DNA from 2 places in the Brucella sp. IR073 genome. Region 2 is predicted to be linked to the other one. Evidence: riboswitches for the same ligand, from Rfam matches in the RefSeq annotation. Region 2 holds a riboswitch; the other holds the start of a gene.

Region 1 (4,411 bases), on a different contig from region 2:
TTTAAATCGCTCCTTGTCCACCATATGGAAAAGCTCACGCAGCATTTCGATTGTGTAAGATATTCTCGCTTCCTCATTTATGCCGACAGGCATGGTTCCCCCTGTAAACCTTAAAATAGAACAATCAACGCATGTATTTAGAATTCCAAATCTCTAATTGAGCAATCCATAAGTTTATTAAATTAGGATATTTGGTTAAGCTTAGATATTTAATTAATTTTCGCTTATTGGACGGAGTGGAATGAACCGGTCGTCCAAATGGGCGGCTGGGATCACGCGGCTAACTCTTGGTATGCATCTTTACATGGTGCATAATTTGCCCTATATTTATTTCATCAAAATGATCGGCGCATGGGCAAGTTGGTTCAAATCGGGAACATCATCATTCGAGTGTACGCGAATGATCACCTGCCGCCTCATTTCCACATCCTAACACCCGATGGAGATGCACTGGTGGAAATTGCCACGCTGGAAATCCTACGCGGCAAACTGCCCCGTAAGGTGGAAGATACCGCCCTTGAATGGGCGCGTGAGAATAAGGCGAGGATCGCCGCTGAATGGAGCCGAACAAATCCCCGCTTTCCCGTCGCCTGAGAAAGGAAACGAAGATGGACATGCCGCGCATCGAAAGCGTAAAGCCTGCGCCGAACATGACGCTGGAAATTCAATGGAAAAATGCCCCGGCTTCCACGGTCAATCTCGTCGGTTGGGTTGCCACTGGCGGCGAACTTCTCGCCTCGCTTAAAGCCCCGGATGTATGGAAAACCGCTACCGTTACGGACTATGGCGCAACGGTGGAATGGGCAGGCGAGGATTTGGCGATTGATGCCTATCACCTTTTTCAGATCGCAGAAGATCAGCGCGACTTTACGTCGGAGGATCTATGCCGGTGGCAGGAAGAGTGTGGCCTTTCCAACAACGAAGCAGCCGATTTTCTGGGCGTCAGCCTTCGCACCTGGAAGAACTACCGCGCGGGCGCTCCCATTAGCCATGCTGTCAAGATGCTGCTGCGCGCCAGCCAGCGAGACCCGCTATTGATGCACGCGCATTATCGGCCACGGCAAAATGGAAGGCCGAAACACGCCGCGTGATCCAAGCCACGCTTCGGGAACTGCGCCTTACTGTGGAAGACACTGCTGCTGGAGCGGGTAGCGGGAATCGAACCCGCGCGTTCAGCTTGGGAAGCTGACAGGCTACCATTACATCATACCCGCGACGCAGCGTAGCGCTTTTAAATCGCGCCAGAGGGCGGTGCTTGTCAAGCAGCGAACCGCACTCTTACCGAAAATGTTTCGAGAGCTTCAGCCCCTGCGCCTGGTAATGCGAGCCCAAATCCGCGCCATAGAGCGCTTTCGGGCGCGCCAGCATATGCTCGTAGACCAGCCGGCCGACGATCTGGCCGTGCTCGAGGATGAACGGCACCTCATGGCTGCGCACTTCCAGCACGGCGCGGCTGCCGGTGCCGCCGGCGGCGGTGTGGCCGAAGCCGGGATCGAAGAAGCCCGCATAGTGCACCCGGAACTCGCCGACGAGCGGGTCGAAGGGCGTCATCTCGGCGGCGTAGAGCGGCGGCACATGCACCGCCTCGCGCGAGACAAGGATGTAGAACTCATCCGGATCGAGCACTAGTTCGCCGCTCCCCCGGTCATAGATCGGCTCCCAGAAATCGAGCACGTCATGCGCGGCGCGCTTGTCTACATCGACCACCGCGGTGTGATGCTTGCCGCGATAGCCGACAAGTCCATCCTTGCCGCCGGTCAAATCGATGGAAAGCGCGATGCCGCCCCCGGTGATATTGGGAGTCTCGGACGCGACCAGCGTTTCGGCTGTGTGGAGCGCAAGCAGTTCGGCCTCGTCCAGCTGAGCGCGGCCCCTGCGGAAGCGTATCTGCGACAGGCGCGAGCCCGTGCGTGCGACGATGGGAAATGTGCGCGGGCTGACTTCGAGATAGAGCGGGCCGTTATAGCCGGCGGGAACCTTGTCGAACTCCTGCGCGCCATCGGCGATGACGCGCGTGAAGATGTCGAGGCGGCCGGTCGAGCTTTTGGGGTTGGCGGAAGCGGACAGGCCGGCGGGCAGCGCCAGCGCCTCCAGCAGCGGCACGATATAGACGCATCCGGTCTCGAGCACCGCGCCCGCCGTCAGGTCGATCTCGTGCAGCTTCAAACGGTCCAGCTTGGCCATGACGGGCGTACCGGGCCCCGGCATGAAGGAGGCGCGGACGCGATAGGCCTTGTGCCCCAATCTCAGGTCAAGGCTTGCCGGCTGGACCTGGTCGGCGTCGAGCGGCCTCGGCGCGGCAAGCGCTCCGCTCTCGAACAATGCCGCTATATCGGCGTCCGCCAAAATCCCTGCGTTTCGCTTGGTCATACGCACCTCACTACACTCTTGCCCCGCGCCGTCTGCCTCACCTTCGCAGCACAATTAATTGCTTGAACCTTTAGCGACCTGCCCGATTGACGCAAGGCTTCAACAGGACTAAAGCATCCTTATCCCGTGGTGATTTGGCCGGCCGGCTTGCAGCCACGTTAAAGAATTCGCTAAAGGAGGCCACGGTCCCGCACCGGCCTTTTGCGTTTTCGCAAGGCCGGTTTTTTATTGGCCTCCAGTCCGATACTGCGAGGCCAGATTTGGCAGGTGGACCCGATGACTGACAAGACCAACCGCAATTTCCGCCCCGCGACGCAGCTCATCCATGGCGGCACGCTGCGCTCGGGCTTCGGCGAGACGTCCGAGGCGATTTTCCTGACGCAGGGCTTTGTCTATGACTCGGCGGAGGCGGCGGAAGCGCGCTTCAAGGGCGAAGAACCCGGCTTCATCTATTCCCGCTACGCCAACCCAACCACGGACATGTTCGAAAAGCGCATGTGCGCGCTTGAAGGCGCAGAAGATGCCCGCGCCACGGCATCCGGCATGGCGGCAGTGGCGGCGGCCATTCTCTGTCAGGTCAGGGCGGGCGACCATGTGCTCGCCGCACGCGCGCTGTTCGGCTCCTGCCGCTATGTCATCGAAACCCTGCTGCCGAAATATGGCGTCGATTTCACGCTGATCGACGGCTCCAGGATCGAAAACTGGGAGCGGGCTATCCGCCCCAATACCCGCGCGCTGTTCCTGGAAAGCCCGACAAACCCGACGCTGGAAGTGGTCGATATCGCCAAAGTTGCCGAGATCGCCAATTCGGTAGGCGCCAAGCTGATCGTCGACAATGTCTTCGCCACGCCTCTTTTCCAGAAGCCGCTGGAACTGGGCGCGCATATCGTCGTTTATTCCGCGACCAAGCATATTGACGGCCAGGGCCGGTGTCTTGGCGGCGTGATCCTCTCCGACAAGCAGTGGATCGACGAAAATTTACACGAATATTTCCGCCATACCGGACCGGGCCTCAGCCCCTTCAATTCTTGGCTCCTCTTGAAGGGGCTCGAGACGCTGCCCATCCGCGTGCGCCAGCAGACGGACAGCGCGGGCAAGATCGCCGATTTCCTGACGGGGCAAACCCAGGTCGCCCGCGTCATCTATCCGGGCCGCGCCGATCACCCGCAGGCGGATATCATCGCCCGGCAGATGAGCGGCGGTTCGTCGCTGATCGCCTTCGATTTGAAGGGCGGCAAGAAGGCGGCCTTCGCATTCGAGAATGCGCTCGAAGTGATCCTGCTTTCCAACAATCTCGGCGACGCCAAGAGCCTCATCACCCACCCCGCCACCACCACGCACAAGAACCTCTCGGAAGAGGCGCGGGCGGAGGCGGGGATCACCGATGGCATGTTGCGGCTTTCCGTTGGGCTGGAGGATGTGGACGACCTTCTCGAAGATATCGACGCGGCGTTGCAGGCAGCCGGATAAGCTACCCGGAAGGCGTGTTATTTTAGCGTTGACGAACGCTTACAACTCGGCAATATCTTCCTGGTTGCAAAAGCTCGGGGGAGATTTCAATGTATCGTGCAATCACACGGCAAATCGAAGTCGTCGTGGAACCATTCTACCTGGAGGAGCAGTCGGACCCGGACGAGTACCGTTATGTTTTCGGCTATAAGGTAACGATTGCGAACAATTCGGAGGAAACCGTTCAGTTGCGCTCCCGCCATTGGCGGATCACGGATGAAAACGGCCGCGTCGAGGAAGTCCACGGCGCGGGCGTCGTCGGCGAGCAGCCGGTGCTCGATCCCGGCGATTCCTATCAATATTCGTCGGGTTGCCCCTTATCCACGCCCTCAGGGATGATGGTCGGGCGCTATCAGATGCAGGGCGAAGGCGGCAAGGATTTCGAAATCGAAATTCCGGCCTTCTCGCTGGATCTGCCCGACAAACGGCGGACGTTGAATTGAAGTGAATCGTGGACGGTGAATAGTCGGAAGTATCGTTATTGCTTACCGATAACCATACTTCCATTCACCATTCACTTCTTCTCAAATTC
Region 2 (4,411 bases):
CCCCAGCGGATCATGCGCTGCAACGAGGCGAGGTCTTCCGAGAAGCGGCCCAGCATCTCAAGGATCGCATCCTTGTTATGAAGGCAGATATCGCGCCACATCGTTGGGTCGGACGAGGCAAGGCGGGTGAAATCGCGAAAGCCGGAAGCGGAATATTTGATCACTTCCGACTTCGTCACCTTTTCGACATCGCTGGCCGTGCCGACGATATTGTAGGCGATGAGGTGCGGCAGGTGCGAAACGATGGCGAGCACCTGGTCGTGATGCTGCGGGTCCATCCGGTCCACCCGTGAGCCGCACGCCTCCCAGAAGGCGGAGAGCCTGGCGACGGCGTTCTCGTCGGTATTAGGCAGCGGCGTCAGGATGCACCAGCGCCCGGTGAAAAGCTCGGCGAAGCCCGCGTCCGGCCCCGAATATTCCGTGCCGGCAATCGGATGGCCGGGAATGAAGTGGACATTCTCAGGCAGTTCCGGCTGCATCTGCGCGATGACGGAGCCTTTGGTGGAGCCGACATCGCTGACGATGGCGCCCTCCTTGAGGCTACCGGCAATCTGCTTCGCCACCAGCCCGGACGATCCGACCGGCACCGAAACGATCACCAGATCGGCGTCTTTCCCGGCTTCCGCATTGTCTGTCGTGTAGCTGTCACCGAGGCCCAGCTCCTCCGCGCGGCCAAGCGTTTCCGCGCTACGGGTCGCAATGGCGATATGAGCCGCCAGCCCCTCGCGCCGGATCACCCGCGCCAGCGAGGAGCCGATCAGGCCGATGCCGACAAGCGCTATTTTGTCAAAATGAATGTCCGGCATGGTTTCACTTCAAAAATTCGGCAAGAGCGGCAACAACGCCGCGATTGGCCTCCTCCGGGCCGACGGTGAGACGCAGCGCATTGGGAAACCCATAGGAGGTGACCCGGCGCAGAATATAACCCCGCTCGGTCAGATAAGCGTCCGCCTTCTCAGCCGATTTCTCGGGATTTTCGTCAGGGAAATGGATGAGCAGGAAATTGGCGACCGAGGGCGTGACCTTGACGCCCAGCCCGGTCAGTTCTTCATGGAGCCAGGTCAGCCATTGCTCATTATAAGCGACCGCTTTTTCCATATGCGCCTTATCCTTGATAGCGGCGACACCCGCCGCGATGGCGGCGCTGTTCAGATTGAACGGCGCGCGCAGCCGGTCGATCGCATCGATGATGTGAACAGGCGCGTACATCCAGCCGATGCGGAGGCCCGGCAAGCCATAGACCTTTGAGAAGGTACGGATCATCACGACATTCTCGCTGGCCGATACCAGCTCCACCCCCGCCTCGTAATCATTGCGGCGGACATATTCGCAGTAGGCCGCGTCGAGCACCAGCAGCACATGTTTCGGCAGTCCGGCATGAAGGCGCCGCACTTCTTCGAAAGGCAGATAGGTGCCGGTCGGATTGTTGGGATTGGCGATGAAGACGGCCTTGGTCCGGGGCGTGACGGCGGCGAGAACCGCGTCGACGTCCACTCTCGCGTCCTTTTCTTTCACCGTGACAGGCGTTGCGCCCGCCGCGAGCGTCTGCACTTTATAAAGCAGGAAACCATGCTCGGTGATGATGGCTTCGTCGCCGGGCGCGAGATAGGCTTCCGCGAGATAGCCCAAAAGCTCACCCGATCCATTGCCGCACAGGATGTTGGCGGGGTTGAGGCCGTTCGCTTCGGCGATGGCCGTCTTCAGGACTTTCGATTGCCCGTCCGGATAGATGCCGAGGCCGGGCTCGACCGACCGGTAGGCCTCGATGGCATAAGGGCTCGGTCCCAGCGGCGATTCATTGGCCGAGAGCTTATAGACCTTCGCCGCGCCGGGTGTGCCTGCCTTGCCGGGAACATAAGCCGCGATATCGAGGACACCGGCTTTCGGAGTGGGACGGTCGAGCAAAGTCATGTGAACGATCCTGAAAAATAGCGCGCCACAATTTTTATTCGGCACATAATCTTATTCGAAAAGCCTGCAACTTTTCGGATCATGCTTTAGCCCATCGCTTCCATTGACGCAAAGGGGCAGGGAGCGTAAAAAGCGCTCTTAGCATGATTCCGGGACGTCGCACGCGTCCGGGTAAAATCATGCCGCTAGCGGAATTTGTGGTGATTTGGCCGGCCGGCTTGCAGCCACGTTAAACAACTTGCTAAAGTGGCCGATGGATACATGAATCCATTGGGGACCGGCCGGCGCTTATGCCCGCCGGTCTTTTTGTTTGGAGTAATGTGATGCCGATCAAGATACCCAATGAGCTTCCCGCCCGCGAAGTGCTGGTGCGCGAGGGTGTTGCCGTAATGGACGAGCGCACCGCGCTGCGCCAGGACATCCGCCCCCTGCAGATCGGGCTCTTGAATCTCATGCCGAATAAGATCCGTGCGGAAACGCAGTTTGCACGGCTGATCGGCGCTTCACCGCTGCAGGTGGAGTTGACGCTGGTGCGCATCGGCAATCACAAAGCCAAGAACACGCCGGAAGAACATCTCATCGCCTTCTACCAGACCTGGGAGGAGATCGCGGACCGCAAATTCGACGGCTTCATCGTCACCGGCGCACCTATCGAGCTTCTCCCCTTCGAGGACGTCGCTTATTGGGATGAACTCACACGCATTTTCGACTGGACGACAACCAATACCCATTCCGCCTTCTTCATCTGCTGGGGCGCGATGGCTGCCGCCTGGCATTTCCATCGCCTGCCGAAATACACGCTGGAGAGGAAGGCCTTCGGCGTGTTCCGGCACCGTAACAATGCGCCCGCCTCCCCCTATCTCGCCGGGTTTTCCGATGATTTCTCCATCCCTGTCTCCCGCTGGACCGAAGTGCGCGCCGGAGACATTCCGCTCGGATCGGGCCTCGATGTGCTGATAGAATCGGACGAGACCGGCCCCTGCCTGATAACCGAACCCACCGGCAACCGGCTCTATATGTTCAATCATATCGAATACGACTCCACCTCACTTAAGGAGGAGTATGATCGCGATGTCGCCGCCGGCGTGCCGGTTGAACTGCCGCACGGGTATTTTCCCGGCGACAACCCCCTGCATCCCCCGCTCAATCGCTGGCGCTCCCATGCGCATCTTCTCTTCGGCAATTGGATCAACCAGGTCTACCAGACCACCGAATATGACTTGGCAAAGATCGGAACCAATCGATGACCGTGCTGCGCCTGCTGCTCCTGAGCTTCGTCCTCGCTCCCCTGATGGCTGCGCCTGCCGCAGCGCAGGCCTCGCTGGCGACGCAGAAGGAGGTAAACGCCTTTCATCTCACCGATGATTTCCTGACCCGGATGGAAGCCGTGCAGGCGGAACTGCAGACGCTCAATCTGGCAGCGCAGGACGAAGAAGCGCCCACAGGACCCATAACGCTCGATTCGCTCACCGCAGGTGTCGAGAAAAGGCCCGATGTGATGGCGGTGCTCTCGAAGCATGGGGTTAAAGCGCGCGATTACATCGTCGGCTATTTCGCACTGATGGACAGCCTCGCCGCCGCCGAAGCGGAAAATGAGCCGCAACTGATCGATGAACTGCGCGACGTCAACCCTCAACACCTCGCCTTTGCGAAGCAATACAAGGCGCGGATACAGCAGCTTATTGGTGAATAGTGAATGGTGAATAGAGGACGAAGCGCCCCTATTCACCATTCATTATTTCACCACTCACTTCCGCAGCAGCCGCAGCGCATTCATCGTCACCAGCACCGTCGCGCCGGTATCGGCAAGGATCGCCGGCCAGAGCCCGGTGATTCCGATGATCGTCGTGCCGAAGAACACCACCTTCAGGCCCAGCGCAATGGTGATATTCTGGTGAATATTGCGCATGGTGCGCTTGGAGAGATCGACCATTTCGGCCACATCGCTCACCCGCCCGTGCAAGACAGCCGCATCCGCCGTCTCCAACGCCACATCCGTGCCGCCGCCCATGGCGATGCCGATGTCAGCAGCGGCGAGCGCGGGCGCGTCATTGATGCCGTCGCCGACCTTGGCGACAACAAGACCCTCGCGGCGCAATTCGCCGACGATCCGCTGCTTGTCTTCGGGCAGCAGCTCAGCCCGCGCTTCGATATCGAGTTCTCGCCCGATGGCCTCCGCCGTGCGCCTGTTATCGCCGGTCAGCATCACCGTGCGGATATCAGCCTCTTTCAGCCGCTTCAGGGCCGCCGCAGCATCGGCGCGCGGCTCGTCCCGCATTGCGATGGCTCCGGCAATACGGCCATCGGCGACGAGCACCGAGACGGTCTTACCCTCGTCATTGTAGGCCGCAATGCGGCGGGCGAGATCGTTGGGGAGCGCCGCCATCTCAGCCACCGCCTGCGGCGAGCCGAGAAACAGCTCCACCGCGCCAGCCCAGCCCGACACGCCCTTGCCGCCATGCGCCTTGTTATCCGTGACGGACATGCGCTCCAATCCGCG

The links. Region 2 has a riboswitch for S-adenosylmethionine ahead of ACOWVG_RS05905 (homoserine O-succinyltransferase). Riboswitches for the same ligand answer to the same signal wherever they lie in the genome.
Positions count from the first base shown of each region.
Region 1: another riboswitch for S-adenosylmethionine. It lies ahead of ACOWVG_RS00495 (O-succinylhomoserine sulfhydrylase); the one in region 2 lies ahead of ACOWVG_RS05905 (homoserine O-succinyltransferase).

Region 1 is NZ_JBAKHD010000001.1:98,175-102,585, reverse strand. Features, by position in the region: gene ACOWVG_RS00515 (DUF4160 domain-containing protein) at 352-594, shown strand; gene ACOWVG_RS00510 (hypothetical protein) at 609-1,091, shown strand; tRNA gene ACOWVG_RS00505 (tRNA-Gly) at 1,141-1,214, opposite strand; gene ACOWVG_RS00500 (2'-deoxycytidine 5'-triphosphate deaminase) at 1,279-2,370, opposite strand; SAM riboswitch at 2,487-2,566, shown strand; gene ACOWVG_RS00495 (O-succinylhomoserine sulfhydrylase) at 2,647-3,840, shown strand; gene apaG (Co2+/Mg2+ efflux protein ApaG) at 3,930-4,322, shown strand; gene ACOWVG_RS00485 (Hsp33 family molecular chaperone) at 4,394-4,411, opposite strand, start outside.
Region 2 is NZ_JBAKHD010000002.1:438,815-443,225, reverse strand. Features, by position in the region: gene ACOWVG_RS05915 (prephenate/arogenate dehydrogenase family protein) at 1-806, opposite strand, end outside; gene hisC (histidinol-phosphate transaminase) at 811-1,911, opposite strand; SAM riboswitch at 2,099-2,177, shown strand; gene ACOWVG_RS05905 (homoserine O-succinyltransferase) at 2,235-3,158, shown strand; gene ACOWVG_RS05900 (hypothetical protein) at 3,155-3,604, shown strand; partial or broken gene ACOWVG_RS05895 (heavy metal translocating P-type ATPase) at 3,659-4,411, opposite strand, start outside.